Regions from separate parts of the Streptomyces sp. NPDC003284 genome, predicted to be linked through region 4. Evidence: riboswitches for the same ligand, from Rfam matches in the RefSeq annotation. Region 4 holds a riboswitch; each other region holds the start of a gene.
What was found. Region 4 has a riboswitch for cobalamin ahead of ACWDYF_RS17120 (CoA-acylating methylmalonate-semialdehyde dehydrogenase). Riboswitches for the same ligand answer to the same signal wherever they lie in the genome.
Positions count from the first base shown of each region.

Region 1 (4,202 bases), on a different contig from region 4:
CCCGCGCCCATGGCGGCGTCCAGCACCCGCAGCGCGGTGGCGGGGTCGGCGGCGTAGCCGTCGAAGAAGTGCTCGGCGTCGAGGAAGACCCGGCGGCCCTCGGCCACCAGGAGGCGCACAGTGTCCCGGACCATCGCGCAGTTCTCCGCCACGTCCGTGCGCAGCGCCCGTTCGATGTGCCGCCGGTCGGACTTGGCGACCAGGGTGATCACCGGGGCCCGGGAGTCGAGCAGGGCCCGTACCTGCGGGTCCTGCTCGGCGCTGCGGCCCGGCTTGCGGGTGCTGCCGAAGGCGACCAACGCGGCGTGCTTCAGGTGCAGTTCCTCCGCCGCGCGGGCGAAGAAAGCGGTGTCCTTGGGCAGTGCGCCCGGCCAGCCGCCCTCGATGAAGCCGACGCCCAGGGCGTCCAGGGTGCGGGCGGTGGTGAGCTTCTCCGCGACGGAGTAGGAGATCCCCTCGCGCTGCGCGCCGTCGCGGAGGGTGGTGTCGTACAGATGGAAACCGTCGCCGAGGGGGGTGTCTGCCGGTGTGGTGCGGGTGTGAGCCACTGGGCGTCCTTCCTGGGGAGTTCCTGGGTCCGTGCGCGGCGGTCTACGGGAGCACGGTCCTGCGGCGCGAGCGGTCGCCGTCCCAGGCGGCGCGGTTGACCGGTGCGGCGGGGAGGTCGCCGCGCAGCGCCGTCCCGAGCTGGGTGACCGCGGAGTCGGTCATCCGCACGATGGTCTCGGCGGTCAGTCCGGCGGTGTGCGGGGTGAGGATGACGCGCGGGTGGCTGAGCAGCGGGTGCCCGGCGGGCAGCGGCTCCGGTTCGACGACGTCGAGTCCGGCCGCCGCGACATGGCCGCTCTCCAGCGCGGCGACCAGCGCCTCGGTGTCGAGGACGCCGCCGCGGGAGCAGTTGACGACGAAGGAGCCGCGCGGCAGCCGGGCGAGCTGGTCGGCTCCGATCAGCTCCCGCGAGGTCGCGGTCAGGGCGGGTGCGAGCGCGAGGATCGTGGACCGGGACAGCAACTCGTCCAGATCGGGGACGAGTTCGGCGCCGACCAGATGGGCGATGCGGGGGTCGGCGTACGGGTCGTAGGCGAGTACGTCCGCGCCGAATCCGGTGGTCAGCTTCCGGGCGGTCTCGGCGCCGACGTAGCCGAGTCCGACGACGCCCACCGTCCTGCCGTGCAGTTCGTGGAGGCTGAGATCGCTGCGCTGCCGCCAGGCGGAGCCGTCGCGGGTGGCCGGGTCGGCCCAGTTGAGCTGTTTGAGCGTGGCCAGGATCAGCATGACGATGTGTTCGCTGACCGGAATCCGGCCGAAACCGAGCTGGTTGACGACGAGGATCCCGTATTCGGTGGCCGCCTCGATATCGACGTTGTCGGTGCCGAATCCGGAGGTGGAGACGACGGTGAGCCGGGGGGCCGCCGCGAGTATCCGGCGGCTGACCTTCTCGGGATAGCGCACCCACAGCGCGTCGGCGTCGGCCACCGCCGCCGTCACCTCGGATTCCTCCGAGGAATCCACGACGACGACTTCGGCGCCGAGGCCGCGCAGTCTTTCGGCGCCCGAGGAGTCGTACATCGGACGCCAGAGAACGATCTTTGTCACTTCTTCTCTTCCCATCCCCGGATGCTCACGCACGCGGAATCGGCGGTGTCGGAGGGGCGGTGTGCGGGCCACGCGGCACGGGACGGGCGCGGAAACGGCCGCCGGGGCGGTCGCTTCGCGTGCGGTCACCGTGGAACGCGTGCGCGCGGGCACGCCGGAATAGGCCCCCGACGGGGCTAGGCGAGGATGGAGAAACCCGGCGCCGAAAGCGTGCGGCGCCCTGTCTCGGCATGCGGGAGATTCCCGTAACGCATCAGCACCATCCTCGTGGGCCTCGTCGTGACACCTGCGGGCGGCAATCTGACTTCCGGGGATCTCTCCCCGGTCACAGTGGCGGGACCGTGCCGGATTCTCACCGGCTTCCCCGCTTCGCAGGCACTGGTGGTCCATGTATAGCAGCGGGCCCCGTTCCCCGGACCCCCCTACGGCCGCCGCGAACCCCCCTATTCGGTAGGGGAATTCACGAGGGGTCGGGCGGAGCGCCGCCCGCCCGGGTGCCCGGCGGTCACACTCCGGCGAGCAGGGCGGCGAGCGGCGCCGGTACGTGCCCCGGTGCGAGGGCCTCCACGAGGACCCGGCCGTAGTGGATCTTGCGGCCCTTCTTGGTGCCGAGGAAGCGCCGCAGCCGCTGCTGCGCGGTGCGCTCGCGCTGCGCGGGCTGGTTCCCGAAGGTCCGCAGGGCGCGCAGGTCGCCCTCGTCCCGGATCAGCTCCTCGACGCGGGCGGTGCCCAGGGCCCGGACGAGTTCGTCCTCCAGGTCCGCCGCGCACACGAAGTACGCGTCCGGTGCCGCACCGGCCGGGGCGAGGGCACGGGCGTAGTAGCGGCGCTCCCCCTCGTCGCACAGTCCGGTGAGGCGCAGGCCGAGACCGGTGGGGCCGAGGAGGCGGGCGAAGCGCCCGACGTTGGTGACACCGCCCATCGGCAGCACGCAGACGCCCTCGGCCGCCAGGTCCCGGCCGTGCAGGGCGGCCAGCGCGTCGACCGCCGCCGCGTCGCTCGGCCCTTCGAGCAGGACGGCGGTCCGGACGGGCGGCAGCGCGGCCAGTTCGCGCGCGGGACCGCCGGGTCCGCCCGACGCCCACGCGAGGACCGCTTCCCGGAACGCGTCCATGTCAGCCATGGGAGGAGTCTCCGCCCCGCTCACGCCACCGTGCCAGAGGATTTCCCCGGCCCCCGCCCCGGACCTGGCCCCGGCCTACGTGAGCGGCCCGGCGCCCGTGACCGGATAGGGCACGAAGGTGCTGCTGTGGTGGTCGATGAGCAGCGGGCGGCCGAGCGGTGGCGCGGCCCGCTGCGAGCAGTCGAGGCGTTCGCAGACGCGGCAGCCCATGCCGATGGGGGTGGCCGCCGCGGTGTTGCCGAGGTCCAGGCCCTCGGAGTACACGAGGCGGTGGGCGTGGCGGATCTCGCAGCCGAGGCCGATGGCGTAGACCCGGCCGGGCTCGCCCCAGCCGCCGCGGTGCCGGGTGACCGCGCGGGCGGTCCACAGGTAGCGGCGCCCGTCGGGCATGGCGGCGATCTGCACATGGATGCGGCCGGGCACGGCGAACGCCTCGTACACGTTCCACAGCGGGCAGGTGCCGCCGCCCCGGGAGAAGTGGAAGTCGGTGGCCGACTGGCGCTTGGACATGTTGCCGGCCCGGTCGACGCGGACGAAGGAGAAGGGGACGCCGAGCAGCCGGGGCCGCTGGAGGGTGCTCAGCCGGTGGCAGACGGTCTCGTAGCCGACTCCGTAGTGGTCGGTGAGGCGTTCGATGTCGTAGCGGGCCTCCTCGGCCGCCGCGTGGAACGCGGTGTACGGGAGGATCAGCGCGGCGGCGAAGTAGTGGGCGATGCCGATGCGGGTCAGGCCGTGGGCCGGGGTGCCGGGGGCGAAGTCCTCGGCGGCCAGCCGGGCGAAGTCGTCGCCGTGTTCCAGCAGGGCGAGCTGGGTGGCCATGCGGAAGGCGCGGCGGCCGGGGCGCAGCCGCGGGGACAGGTGCAGGGTGCGGGTGCTCTCGTCGTAGTGGTGCAGCCGGTCGCCGGTCTCGGCGGCCAGGTGGACGCCGTGGGAGGCGGCGAGCCGGGCGGTGAGGGCGGCGGTCGTCTCGCCCGGCCGGACCCCGGTCCGCGCGGCCAGGTCCTCGGCGGCGAGGTCGGTGGCGTGCAGGTAGTTGCGCCGCCGGTAGAAGAAGTCCCGTACCTCCTCGTGCGGTGAGGAGACGGGGGTGCGCGCGCCGTCCCGGCCGTCGGTGGCACCGGCCAGCCGCTCGGACAGCTCCTGGTTGCGGCGGCCGAGGTCCAGCAGCACCCGGGCCACGGCGGGCGTCCGGGAGGCGAGGTCGGCGAGATCGGCCGCGGTGACCCGGGACTCGGCGATCTCCCCGGCCAGCGCCTCGCGCAGGTCGGCCACCAGCCGGGTGGTGTCGCGCTCGGAGAAGAAGCCCGGGTCGATGCCGAAGGTCTCGGTCAGCCGGAGCAGCACGGGCACGGTGAGCGGCCGGGAGTCGTGCTCCATCTGGTTCAGATAGCTGGGCGAGATGCACAGCACCCGGGCCAGTTCGGCCTGGCTCATCCGGCGGTCCTCGCGCAGCCGCCGCAGCCGGGCGCCCGCGTACGTCCTG
Region 1 is NZ_JBSFSI010000001.1:519,331-523,532, reverse strand. Features, by position in the region: gene cimA (citramalate synthase) at 1-548, opposite strand, end outside; gene ACWDYF_RS02365 (NAD(P)-dependent oxidoreductase) at 592-1,596, opposite strand; adenosylcobalamin (AdoCbl) riboswitch at 1,843-1,987, opposite strand; gene ACWDYF_RS02360 (TOPRIM nucleotidyl transferase/hydrolase domain-containing protein) at 2,102-2,719, opposite strand; gene ACWDYF_RS02355 (short-chain fatty acyl-CoA regulator family protein) at 2,795-4,202, opposite strand, start outside.
Region 1: linked by a shared signal. The riboswitch ahead of ACWDYF_RS02365 (NAD(P)-dependent oxidoreductase) and the one ahead of ACWDYF_RS17120 (CoA-acylating methylmalonate-semialdehyde dehydrogenase) in region 4 are both predicted to bind cobalamin.

Region 2 (4,202 bases), on a different contig from region 4:
CCAGGTCAGCAAGGGAGCCCTGGTCGGCCTGGAGAAGGCTCAGGGCAATCCGAACTTCGCCACCCTGGTCCGGCTGGCCGACACCCTCGGTGTCCCGGTCTCCGCGCTGGTGGAGGGGCCGGGCGAGGAGCGGGTGCGCGTCGTGGCCGCCGAGGACGTCGCTCCGCTGTGGTCCGGCGAGCACGGCGGCGAGGCGCGGCTGATGCTCACCACCCCGGGAGCCGCGCCGGTCGAGGTCTGGCGCTGGCGGCTCGAACCCGGCGAGGAGTACCCGAGCCATCCGCACCAGGCCGGGGTCATGGAGACCGTCAGTGTGACCCGCGGCCGGATGGTCCTCGTCGTCGACGGCACCGAACACCCCGTCGCCGCCGGGCAGACGGCCGCCTTCCGCGGCGATGTCCCGCACACCTACCGCGGGTCCGGCACCGGGACCTGCCATCTGGTCATGACCGTCCAGCTCCCGCCGCGAACAGGGACGGGTGCGGGTACGGGGACGGGTGCGGGCACCGACTGACCACCGCGAGCCCGGAACCGCGCGGACGGACGCCGGTGCCCGGTCACCCGGTCACCCGGCCGCGGCCGCGAACGGGCCGCCCGCGCCGAAGGCGAGCCGGGTGAAGTGGTGGGCGATGCGGTGGTGGGCCGCCGGGCCGGGGTGGATCTCGTCGGGCAGCGGGAACTCGGCGTGGTCCCGCTCGCCGTACAGCTCACGGCCGTCGAGGTGGTACAGGTGCGGGTCGTCGGCCTGCCGCTCGGCGACGATCCGGGCCAGCTCGGCGCGGATCACGGTGAGCGTGAGGCGTCCGGCGGCGCGTTCGGCCGGGTCGCCGGTGGCCCGGAACCGCAGGGTGCCGTCGGAGAAGTCGGGCATCAGGGGGCCGGGCGTGTCCTCCTGGACCGGGCACAGCAGGGGCGAGACGACCAGCAGCGGTGCGGCCGGATGGCCCTCGCGGACCGTGTCGAGGAAGCCGTGCACCGCGGGACCGAAGGCGCGCAGCCGCATCACGTCGCCGTTGACGATGTTGATGCCGATCTTGACGCTGATCAGGTCGGCCGGGGTGTCGCGCATCGCGCGGGCGGTGAACGGGTCGAGCAGCGCGCCGCCGCCGAAGCCCAGGTTGACCAGGTCCACCTCGCCCCCGGCGGCGGCCAGGGCGGTCCAGGTGCCGGTCGGATGGGTGGCGTTCGAGCCGTGGCTGATGGAGCTGCCGTGGTGCAGCCACACCCGGCGCCCGCGGTCCGCCACCGGTTCCACGGGGGCGTCGGTGCGCAGGGCGATCAGCTCGGTGGTCTCCGTGTGCGGGAGCCAGATCTCGATGTCCTTGTCGCCCTCGGGCAGGCCGGTGAAGCGGGCGGTGCCCGCGGGCCCCTCCCGCAGTTCGGCCGCCTGGGTGACCATGTCGGTGATGACACGGACGTTGCCGCCGGGCACCGTCGCCTGCGCGACGAGCCGGCCGTCGGCCAGCAGGTCGTACACGCCGTCCGCGGGGGCCGGGGCACCGGCGTAGCGGCGCTTGGTGGGGAGCGTGTCCAGTGCGATGTCCGTGGCGCGGGTGCGGAAGACCAGCCGTACGCCCGAGGGCTGGGACTCGGCCATGGCGAGCTGCGCGTCGGGGATCTGGCGGCGGGCGCGGGCGGGCAGCCGGTGCGGCAGCAGTCCGTGCGCGGTCTCCTCCAGATCGAGGAAGCCGCGCAGGAGGTCCGCGGTGACGGGGGTGGTGATCCGGTCGTACGGGGGGTTCATGGGGGCCGCTCCGGTTCCTGTACTGCCTGACTGCCTGACTGCCTGAGGTACTGCTTGTTGCCTGCTGCCTGAGAGTCGTCGAGTTTTCCCTAAGGTTTTTAGGCAATCACTTAAACACTGTAGCCCAAAGCCATGAGAGGCGCGGCCCGCCGGGGTGGTCCACGCGTCTCAGCGCGACATCCGCATGGTGGACGTGATCCCCCGTCGCCGGGAACCGACCCGTAGGGTGTGCCGTGCAGCTGGTTCGCCCCGTCCGCCAGGCGGGATGCGTCGCAAGAGGGAACCCGGTGAGAATCCGGGACTGCCCCGCAGCGGTGAGCGGGAACGACCGCCGTCATACGCACTGGGCCCCGGACGGGGCCTGGGAAGCGACGGCCAGTAGGTGTCCCCCTCGTACGGATCTGGTCGGATCGGTACGGCGAGGACGGGCCCGCGAGTCCGAAGACCTGCCAACTGCCCGCGCGTGAACCACTCGCGCGCGGACATCCCGGTGACCTCGAGGGCGGGTCGGCGCACACATCGGACGGACGGCCGCACGCCGTCGCCGTCCGGTGCCGTGACCCTTCGCGCTCTCGTCCCGTCCCCGGGATCTCAGGGATTCATCTCGCGAAGGAGATCTCCGTGACCACCACGTCCGCAGCCGCGGCAGCACGGGCCACCGTGTACGGCCACCCCCGCCAGGGACCGGACCGGGAACTGAAGAAGGCCGTCGAGGGCTACTGGAAGGGCCGTGTCGACGCCGACGCCCTCCGGGCCACCGCCGCCGAACTGCGCCGCGCCACCTGGCAGTCGCTGGCCGAGGCCGGTGTCGGCGAGGTCCCGACCGGCGACTTCTCGTACTACGACCACGTGCTGGACACCACCGTCATGGTGGGCGCGATCCCGGCCCGGCACCGGGACGCCGTGGCCGCCGACGCGCTGGACGGCTACTTCGCGATGGCGCGCGGCACCCAGGACGTCGCTCCGCTGGAGATGACCAAGTGGTTCGACACCAACTACCACTATCTGGTGCCGGAGTTGGGCCCGGACACGGTGTTCACGGCGGACTCCGCCAAGCAGGTCGCCGAGCTGAAGGAGGCCCTCGCGCTCGGTCTGACGGCCCGTCCGGTCCTCGTCGGCCCCGTCACCTACCTGCTGCTGGCCAAGCCCGCGCCGGGCGTGGCCGCCGACTTCGACCCGATCACGCTGCTGGACCGGCTGCTGCCGGTGTACGCCGAGGTGCTGGCCGACCTGCGCGCGGCGGGCGCCGAGTGGGTGCAGCTCGACGAGCCCGCGCTGGTGCAGGACCGGACCCCGGCCGAGCTGAACGCCGCCGGGCGCGCCTACCGCGACCTCGGCGCCCTCACCGACCGGCCCCGGCTGCTGGTCGCGTCCTACTTCGACCGCCTCGGCGAGGCCCTGCCGGTACTGGCCAAGGCCCCCGTCGACGGACTCGCGCTGGACTTCACCGGGCCCGCGGCGGCCAACCTGGACGCGCTCGCCGCGGCCGGCGGACTGCCCGGCAAGCGGCTGGTCGCCGGTGTCGTGGACGGCCGCAACATCTGGGTCAACGACCTCGCGCACTCGCTGTCCGTGCTCGGCACCCTGCTGGGCCTGGCCGACCGCGTCGACGTCTCCGCGTCCTGCTCCCTGCTCCATGTGCCCCTGGACACCGCGCCGGAGCGGGACATCGACCCGCAGATCCTGCGCTGGCTGGCCTTCGCGCGGCAGAAGACGGCCGAGGTCGTCACCCTCGCCAAGGGCCTCGCCCGGGGCACCGACACCATCGCCGCCGAACTCGCCGCCAACCGCGCCGACCTGGCCTCCCGCGAGCAGTCCCCGCTCACCCACGACCCGGCCGTGCGCGCCCGCGCCGCCGCCGTCACCGAGACGGACGCCCGCCGCGGGCAGCCGTACGCCGAGCGGGTCACCGCCCAGCGCGCCCGGCTCGGACTGCCGCTGCTGCCCACCACCACCGTCGGCTCCTTCCCGCAGACCCCCCAACTGCGCACCGCCCGCGCCGACCTGCGGGCCGGCCGGACCGGCACGGCCGAGTACGAGGAGCGCATCAGGGCCGAGATCCAGGAGGTGATCTCCTTCCAGGAGAAGACCGGCCTGGACGTCCTGGTGCACGGCGAGGCCGAACGCAACGACATGGTGCAGTACTTCGCCGAGCAGCTCACCGGCTACCTCGCCACCCAGCACGGCTGGGTCCAGTCGTACGGCACCCGCTATGTCCGCCCGCCGATCCTGGCCGGTGACATCTCCCGCCCCGAGCCGATGACGGTGCGCTGGACGACGTACGCGCAGTCGCTCTCCGACCGGCCGGTCAAGGGCATGCTCACCGGACCGGTGACCATGCTCGCCTGGTCCTTCGTGCGCGACGACCAGCCGCTGGGCGACACCGCGCGGCAGGTCGCCCTCGCCCTGCGCGACGAGGTGAACGACCTGGAGGCGGCGGGCACTTCGGTCATCCAGG
Region 2 is NZ_JBSFSI010000004.1:420,707-424,908, forward strand. Features, by position in the region: gene ACWDYF_RS11835 (helix-turn-helix domain-containing protein) at 1-514, shown strand, start outside; gene ACWDYF_RS11840 (SGNH/GDSL hydrolase family protein) at 566-1,744, opposite strand; cobalamin riboswitch at 1,968-2,212, shown strand; gene metE (5-methyltetrahydropteroyltriglutamate--homocysteine S-methyltransferase) at 2,366-4,202, shown strand, end outside.
Region 2: linked by a shared signal. The riboswitch ahead of metE (5-methyltetrahydropteroyltriglutamate--homocysteine S-methyltransferase) and the one ahead of ACWDYF_RS17120 (CoA-acylating methylmalonate-semialdehyde dehydrogenase) in region 4 are both predicted to bind cobalamin.

Region 3 (4,202 bases), on a different contig from region 4:
CGACCCGGTCCAGGAAGGTGACGGCGGTGCGGACCGTCTCGTCCAGCCGCTCCCAGTCCAGGTCACCCGTCTCGGGGTCGGCGAAGGCGCCGAGGTTGACCGAGCCGAGGTTGCAGACCGCCGTCTCCCCGTCGTCGGTGACCTCCAGGATCTCCGTGCACAGGTTCGAGGAGTGGATGACGTGGCCGGGCTCCGCCGTCTGGTTGGCGGTGCGGTTGGCGGCGTCCTTGAAGGTCATCCAGCCGTTGCCGGTCTGCGCCAGGGTGCGCATCATCCGGCCGTACAGCTCGCGGGCGGGCATCGTCTTCTGCGCGAGCCCGGCCTCCTCGGCCCTGCGGTAGGCCGCGTCGAACTCGTCGCCCCACAGGTCCACCAGCTCCGGCACGTCCGCCGGGGAGAACAGCGACCACTGCGCGTCGGCGTTGACCCGGCGCATGAACTCGTCCGGCACCCAGTGCGCCAGGTTGAGGTTGTGGGTGCGGCGCGCGTCCTCACCGGTGTTGTCGCGCAGCTCCAGGAACTCCTCGATGTCGGAGTGCCAGGTCTCCAGGTAGACGGCCGCCGCGCCCTTGCGCCGCCCGCCCTGGTTCACCGCGGCCACCGAGGCGTCGAGGGTCTTCAGGAACGGCACGATGCCGTTGGAGTGCCCGTTGGTGCCGCGGATCAGCGAACCGCGCGAGCGGATGCGGGAGTAGGCCAGACCGATGCCGCCCGCGTGCTTGGAGAGCCGGGCGACCTGGTGGTAGCGGTCGTAGATGCTGTCCAGCTCGTCCTTGGGGGAGTCGAGCAGATAGCAGGAGGACATCTGCGGGTGGCGGGTGCCGGAGTTGAAGAGCGTGGGGGAGGAGGGGAGGTAGTCCAGGCGGCTCATCAGCCCGTAGAGCGCGGCGACCTCGTCGACGGCCCGGGTGCTGTCGTCCTCGGCGAGACCGGCGGCCACCCGCAGCATGAAGTGCTGGGGCGTCTCGATCACCTTGCGGGTGATCGGGTGCCGCAGCAGGTAGCGGCTGTGCACGGTGCGCAGGCCGAAGTAGCCGAAGCGGTCGTCGGCGGACGGGTCGGCCAGCGCGTCCAGGCGGGCCGCGTGCAGCCGGGTGAACGCGGCGGTCCGGTCGGCGATCAGTCCCTCCCGGTGGCCCACGGCGACGGACTCGGTGAAGGAGGTGACGCCCTGGGAGGCGGCCTCGGCCCGGATGGAGAGCGTCAGCAGGCGGGCGGCGAGCCGGGAGTAGGCGGGGTCCTCGGAGATGAGCCCGGCGGCGGCCTCGGTGGCCAGCTCCCGCAGCTCCGCCTCGTCCGCGCGGGCCGAACGGCCGCGCAGCGCGGCGGCGGCGACCCGGCCGGGGTCGGCGTCGGGGAGGTCGGCGGTCAGCTCGGTCAGGGTCCGCAGCAGCGCGGCACCGGGACCGTCGTTCTCCAGGCGGCCCTCGGCTGAGACCGGATCGGCGGGCGCGATGGTCACGTGTGGCTCTCCCTCGCTCGGCACGGAGCCTCGGCGAGGGCAGGGAGCGGCAGCACGAGCGCGCACGGCGCCGCGTCCACCGGCCCATTCCGCGAGGCCCGGACGTCAGACACCCGGACCGGACGGCCGGGCGCACTGTCGGCAGGTCCTCGGACTGACGCTCGTATGCGGCCATAAGGGCATGTGCGTACGAGTACACCGTTGCGGGACAGTTCCGGATTCGCACCGGATTCCCCTGCGACGACAGCGAGGATGAGCATACATCTTGTGCCGGGTGTGGAAGCCACCCCCATATGTTGTGTCGCGTCGACTGCGGAGGGTGTCAGAGGGTCAACGCGTAGGTGAGCAGCCGGATGTCGTCCAGGTGGGGCAGGGGGTTCCAGTCGCGCCGCGGGGTGCGGACGAAGCCCAGGCGCTCGTAGAGGCGGTGCGCGGTGTGCATGGTGCGCTGGGTGGACAGCACCAGGCGCACACAGCCCGCGGTGGCCCGCGCCCGGTCCGCGCAGGCCCGCACCAGGGCCTCGCCCGCGCCCCGGCCGCGCGCCGCGCGGTCGACCGCGAGCATGCGCAGCTCGGCCTCGCCGGGGCCCGCGATATCCGCCATGGGCCCGCCGGACGGCACGAAGGCGATCCCGCCGAGCACCTCGTCCCGCGCCACGGCCACCAGCACCTCGCAGGCCGCCGACCGCCCGGCGACGTCCCGCAGCACGTCCAGATACGGGTCGTCGGCTCCGAAGTCCAGCAGGCCGTCCCGGAGGTACGCCTCGGCGGTGATCTCGCCCAGGGCGGCGTACTCGCCGGGCAGCGCCGGCCTGATCACGAGGTCCATGACCCCGAGTGTGCCGCACGGACACGGCGACGGGCCGCCGGATTCTCCCGGCGGCCCGTCGGCCCGGTCGAAGGCGTCGGCCTCCTCGAAGGGGGCGTCCGCTCAGTGGGCGCTGCCCGCCGTGGCGGGCGGCAGCTCGGCGGAGACACCGGCGTCCCCGGCGTCGGCCGTGTAGTCCTCCGGACGGGTCTCGTCGACGCCGTCGGGGGCCTTCAGAGCCCTGAGGACGAAGGTCAGGACCACGGCGACGGCCACGTTCAGCACGAACGCCGTCATGCCGATGTAGCCGATCTCGCCGATGCCCGGGATCTCCTTGGCCGAGCCGCCGAAGTGCTTCTGCGTCGGCGAGGCGACCCCGTAGGCCGCGACCGTGCCGTAGACCATGCCGACCGCCCAGCCGGCCAGCAGCGCCCAGCGGTGGAACCAGCGGGTGAACAGGCCGCCGACCAGGGCCGGGAAGGTCTGGAGGATCCAGATGCCGCCGAGCAGCTGGAAGTTGATGGCCACGGTCTTGTCCATGGTCAGCACGAAGACCAGCGCGCCCACCTTCACCAGCAGCGAGACCAGCTTGGAGACCCGGGTCTCCTCCTTGGGCGTCGCGTCCGGCTTGATGAAGTCCTTGTAGATGTTGCGGGTGAACAGGTTCGCGGCCGCGATCGACATGATGGCCGCCGGTACCAGCGCGCCGATGCCGATGGCCGCGAAGGCGATGCCCGTGAACCAGTCCGGGAACATGTCCTCGAACAGCTGCGGGATGGCCAGCTGGCCGTTCTGCACCTTCACACCCGCCGCGATCGCCATGAAGCCGAGCAGCGCCAGCAGACCCAGCATCAGCGAGTACAGCGGCAGGATCGTGGTGTTGCGGCGGATCACCTCGCGGCTGCGCGAGGACAGCGTGGCGGTGATCGAGTGCGGATACATGAACAGCGCCAGCGCGGAGCCCAGCGCCAGGGTGGCGTACGTCCACTGGCCGCCCGAGGCCGGTGCCAGTCCGCCCGCCCCCGCCTTGCTGTACTTCTCGGAGGCCGCCGCGAAGATGTCGTCGAACCCGCCCAGCTTGATCGGGATGTAGATGATCGCGACCGCGATGACGATGTAGATGAGCGCGTCCTTCACGAACGCGATCAGCGCGGGCGCGCGCAGCCCCGAGGAGTACGTGTACGCCGCCAGCACGCCGAAGGCGATCAGCAGCGGCAGGTCCTTCACGAACCAGTTGGTGTTCTCGCCGCCGCCCACGCCCATCACGTCCAGCACCGCCTGGATGCCGACGAGCTGGAGCGCGATGTACGGCATGGTGGCGAGGATGCCGGTGAGCGCCACCGCCAGCGACAGGCCCTTGGAGCCGAACCGGCCGCGCACGAAGTCGGATGTCGTCACGTACCCGTGCTTGTGCGAGACCGACCAGAGCCGGGGCAGGAAGGTGAAGATCAGCGGGTAGACCAGGATCGTGTACGGCACCGCGAAGAACCCGGCGGCGCCGGTCGCGTAGATCGCCGCGGGCACCGCCACGAACGTGTAGGCGGTGTACAGGTCGCCGCCGAGCAGGAACCAGGTGATCCAGGTGCCGAAGGAGCGGCCGCCCAGGCCCCACTCGTCCAGGCTGTGCTCGTTGTCCGCCCGGCGCCAGCGCGCGGCCAGGAAGCCCATGACGGTGACGAGCAGGAAGAAGAAGATGAAGACGCCGAGCGCGACGCCGTTGACGCCGTCCTTCACCGGGCCGCACCGCCCTTCGCGGACGCGGAGTCACCGGTGCGGCGCCCGCGCTGGTCGTGCTGCCAGAGCCGGTGGGCGATCACCGTGAGGACCGTGGAGATGATCACCCACAGCATCTGGTACCAGTAGAAGAACGGGATGCCGATGAACGTGGGGTCGGTCTTCGCGTACGAACCGACCCACAGCATCGCCACGAAC
Region 3 is NZ_JBSFSI010000011.1:193,585-197,786, reverse strand. Features, by position in the region: gene ACWDYF_RS23490 (ribonucleoside-diphosphate reductase subunit alpha) at 1-1,462, opposite strand, end outside; cobalamin riboswitch at 1,586-1,722, opposite strand; gene ACWDYF_RS23485 (GNAT family N-acetyltransferase) at 1,785-2,291, opposite strand; gene mctP (monocarboxylate uptake permease MctP) at 2,394-4,004, opposite strand; gene ACWDYF_RS23475 (DUF3311 domain-containing protein) at 4,001-4,202, opposite strand, start outside.
Region 3: linked by a shared signal. The riboswitch ahead of ACWDYF_RS23490 (ribonucleoside-diphosphate reductase subunit alpha) and the one ahead of ACWDYF_RS17120 (CoA-acylating methylmalonate-semialdehyde dehydrogenase) in region 4 are both predicted to bind cobalamin.

Region 4 (4,202 bases):
GGCGCATTCCCTGCACACGCTCGCGCTCACGTTGCGCAAACAGGGGGACGGGACGGCGGCGGAGGAGCATCACCGGCAAGCCCTGGAGCTGTACCGGGCGCTGGGCGACCGCAGCGGGGAAGCGGCGGCGCTGAACGGCATCGGTACCCTCCACCGCGACCGCGGGGAGTACGACGAAGGGCTCCGCGCCTGTGGTGAGGCGCTGCGCATCGCGGAGGGGACGACGGACCGGAGGTGCGGGGCGGACGCCCTGTACACGCTCGCCCAGATCCACCTCTCCAGGTCGGAGGGGGAGGAGGCGCTCCGGCTGCTCCGGCGGGCCTGCGGAATTCTGTGTGACCTCGAACACTGGCACGACGAGGCCAAGCTCCTGTGGCTCTGTGCCGATGTCCTGGTGGCGGCAGGCCGCTCACCCGAGGCCGTCGAGGCACTGGAACGCGTCCTCGTGCTGCGCGAACTGATGGGCGGCCACGACACCCAGGAAGTACGGGACCGTCTGGAAGAGCTGCGGTGAGGGCTCGTGCCCCGGGGGAACAGGCATACTCGGTCCCGGCGTGAGCGACGGTCGGCCGATCAGGGAGGTACCGCGGTGTCCGAGGACCCGTCCGGCGGCATACCGCGCGCACGGTCGTCGTCCGTGCGGCCGGAGCCGGAGCCGGAGCCGGTTTCGGTTCCCGTGCCCGTGCCGTGCCGGGTCGTGGTCTGCCGGGACTGCTGCTGCGGTACGCCCAAGGTGACCGGAGTCGACCACGCGGCGCAGACCGCGCGGCTGCGGGCCGGGGTGCCGGTGCGGATCTCCGCGTGCCTGGACGTGTGCGACCAGGCCAATGTGGTCGTCGTGCAGCCGTCGGCCGCGGGCCGGGCGGCCGGGGCACGGCCGGTCTGGCTGGGGCTGGTCAATGACCCGGAGGCCACGGAGGACATCGTCGGCTGGGTGCGGGCCGGTGGCCCGGGGGTGGCCCCGCTGCCGGACATCCTGGAGCTGTACGCGTTCGACCCGCCCGGACGAGGAGTGGGCAAACGCCCCCCGGCCGGGCTCGACCGGCCCTAGGATGACGGCGGTTCGCCCGCGCGTTCGGCGGACGGACCGTGTGTACGACAACCGCATAGGGCGCGTGCCTGGGGGAAGCCGGTGGGATTCCGGCGCTGACCTGCAACCGTGTGCGGCCGGTGGGCCGCGAGTCGGGACACCCGGGGCGCGCCGTGAACCGCTTCCCCTGTCATGGTCTGCAGCGCGAAGCCGAGAGTCTCGCCCGAGGCGGCGGCGGTGCCCGCTCCGTCCGCTCGGCGACGGGGCTGCGGGCCGCCCACACCAGGAAGGCTCCCGCCGTGCGACACACCTCCGGCACCTCAGCCGTCTCCCGTACCTCCCTGCGCCGTACGCTCATCGCCTCCGTCGCCCTCGGCGTGGCCCTGGCCGCCGCGCCGGCCACCGCCCAGGCCCACGGCGCACCGGGCACGCACGCCGTGCACGGCACGAACACCCCGGTCAGGGTGACGCTGACCGTGCAGGGCCCCGACGGGCCGCTGTTCCACGGGAAGGTCTGGACGCGCGGCCACGACGTCACCACGGCGACGGGCGGTACGCACAGATGCGACGGGACGAACGGGAGCGCCCACCCCTCCGCCGTGCCGACGCCCACCGCCGCCCTCGACGACGCCGCCCGCAAGCGGCACTTCGGCTGGGACGGCGCCTGGTACGCGTCGTTCGACGACTACGCGGTCGACAGCATCAAGAACGTCAGCGGCGGCGGCTCGGCGTACTGGAACATCTCCGTCAACGGCACGCCCACCCCGGTGGGCGGCTGCCAGTTCCGGCTGAACGCCGGGGACACGGTGGCGTTCACCTGGACGGCCTTCTGACGGCTGCCCGCCGCCCGGCGGCCGGGGGAGCACGCTCCTCCGGCCGGCCGGCGCCCCGGCAGGGCCCCGCTCCGACGGGAATCCGGTACGGCTCCAGCCGTGGCACTGGATTTACTAGGACGTCCAACTATATTCTGGGGACGTAGGCCCGCGGTGCAGGGAAGCCGGTGTGATTCCGGCACGGTCCCGCCACTGTGACCGGGGAGTACGCCGTCGAGCAGGACGCCACTGACGAGCTGGATGTCGGGAAGGCGGACGGCGCGCGCTGATCCGGGAGTCAGGATACCGGCCGTGGGATGTTCCGTGTGGTCCACGAGGATGGAGCTGACACGCATGGCACCGGTGCGTTTCCACGATCCCGGCGAGCTGCGCCGCGGGGGTTCCCCGCATTCCGCCACCGGCCTCACCCGCCCCGGCCCGACGGCCTGACGGTCCGGCGTCCTCAGCGTTCCGCGCCGACCGCCCTCGCGCACGCCCGCGTCCATGAGCGGGCCGTGCGCCGGTCGCGCGCGCCGTCCTGGATCACCCCCACCTGACGAGAGCAGGCACCCATGATCCGTCCGAACCACCCCGCCGGTGTACGGGAACTGACCCACTTCATCGGCGGCGAGAACGTCCCGGGCACCTCGGGGGCCCAGGGCGACGTGTACGACCCCAACACCGGAGAGGTCCAGGCCCGGGTACCGCTGGCGGACCGGGCCGAGACCGAGGCGGCGGTCACCGTCGCCGCCGAGGCGCAGCGCGCCTGGGGCGAGTGGAACCCGCAGCGCCGCGCCCGGGTCATGCTGCGCTTCCTCCAGCTCGTCGAGCAGGAGAAGGACGACCTGGCCCGGCTGCTCTCCGCCGAGCACGGCAAGACCGTCGCCGACGCGCACGGCGACCTCCAGCGCGGCCTGGAGGTCGTCGAGTTCGCCGCCGGGATCCCGCACCTGCTCAAGGGCGAGTTCACCGACAACGCGGGCACCGGCATCGATGTGCACTCGCTGCGCTCGCCGCTCGGCGTGGTCGCCGGCATCACCCCGTTCAACTTCCCCGCCATGATCCCGCTCTGGAAGGCCGCCCCCGCCCTGGCCTGCGGAAACGCCTATGTCCTCAAGCCGTCCGAGCGGGCACCCTCGGTGCCGCTGCGGCTCGCCGAACTCTTCTTGGAGGCGGGCCTGCCGCCGGGCGTCCTCAATGTCGTCAACGGCGCGCGGGAAGCCGTCGACACCCTGCTGGAGGATCCCCGCGTCGCCGCCCTCGGCTTCGTCGGCTCCACCCCGGTCGCCGCGCACGTCTACGCCACCGCCGCCGCCCACGGCAAGCGCGCCCAGTGCTTCGGCGGCGCCAAGAACCACATGATCGTGATGCCGGACGCCGACCTCGACCAGGCCGTGGAGGCGCTGGTCGGTGCCGGGTACGGCTCGGCGGGCGAGCGCTGCATGGCCATCTCGGTCGCCGTGCCGGTCGGCGAGGAGACCGCCGACGCCCTGGTCGCCCGGCTCAAGGAGCGCATCGGCACCCTGCGCATCGGCCGCAGCGACGACCCCGAGGCCGACTTCGGCCCGCTGGTCGCCCGGGACGCGGTGGAGCGCGTACGGTCCTATGTCGACCTCGGGGTGGAGGAGGGCGCCGAACTCGTCGTGGACGGGCGCGACTTCGTGCTCCCCGGGCACGAGAACGGCTTCTTCGCCGGGGCCTCCCTCTTCGACCGGGTCACCCCCGACATGCGCATCCACCAGGAGGAGATCTTCGGTCCCGTCCTGTCCGTGGTCCGCGCGGCCGACTACGAGGAGGCGCTGCGCCTGCCCAGCGAGCACGCCTTCGGCAACGGCGTGGCCATCTTCACCCGGGACGGAGACACCGCCCGCGACTTCACCCGCCGGGTGAACACCGGCATGGTCGGCGTCAACGTGCCCATCCCGGTCCCGGTCGCCTACCACACCTTCGGCGGCTGGAAGCGGTCCGGCTTCGGCGACCTCAACCAGCACGGGCCGGACGCCGTCCGCTTCTACACCCGTACCAAGACCGTCACGTCCCGCTGGCCCGCCGGGCTGCGCGAGGGCGCGAGCTTCACCATTCCCACGATGGGCTGAGCGACCATGACCCACACCCTGCTCACCGAGGACCAGCAGGCCCTCGTGGAGACCACCCTCGACTTCGCCCAGGACCACCTGGCACCGCACGCCCTGGACTGGGACCGCGACAAGCACTTCCCGGTCGACGTCCTGCGCAAGGCGGCCGGGCTGGGCCTCGGCGGCGTCTACGTCCGCGAGGAGTCCGGCGGCTCCGGCCTCGGCCGGGCCGACGGCGTCCTCGTCTTCGAGACCCTCGCCTCCGGCTGCCCCGCCATCGCCGGA
Region 4 is NZ_JBSFSI010000007.1:84,249-88,450, reverse strand. Features, by position in the region: gene ACWDYF_RS17135 (AfsR/SARP family transcriptional regulator) at 1-514, shown strand, start outside; gene ACWDYF_RS17130 (hypothetical protein) at 638-1,051, shown strand; cobalamin riboswitch at 1,123-1,193, shown strand; gene ACWDYF_RS17125 (DUF4430 domain-containing protein) at 1,330-1,863, shown strand; cobalamin riboswitch at 1,974-2,171, shown strand; gene ACWDYF_RS17120 (CoA-acylating methylmalonate-semialdehyde dehydrogenase) at 2,415-3,938, shown strand; gene ACWDYF_RS17115 (acyl-CoA dehydrogenase family protein) at 3,945-4,202, shown strand, end outside.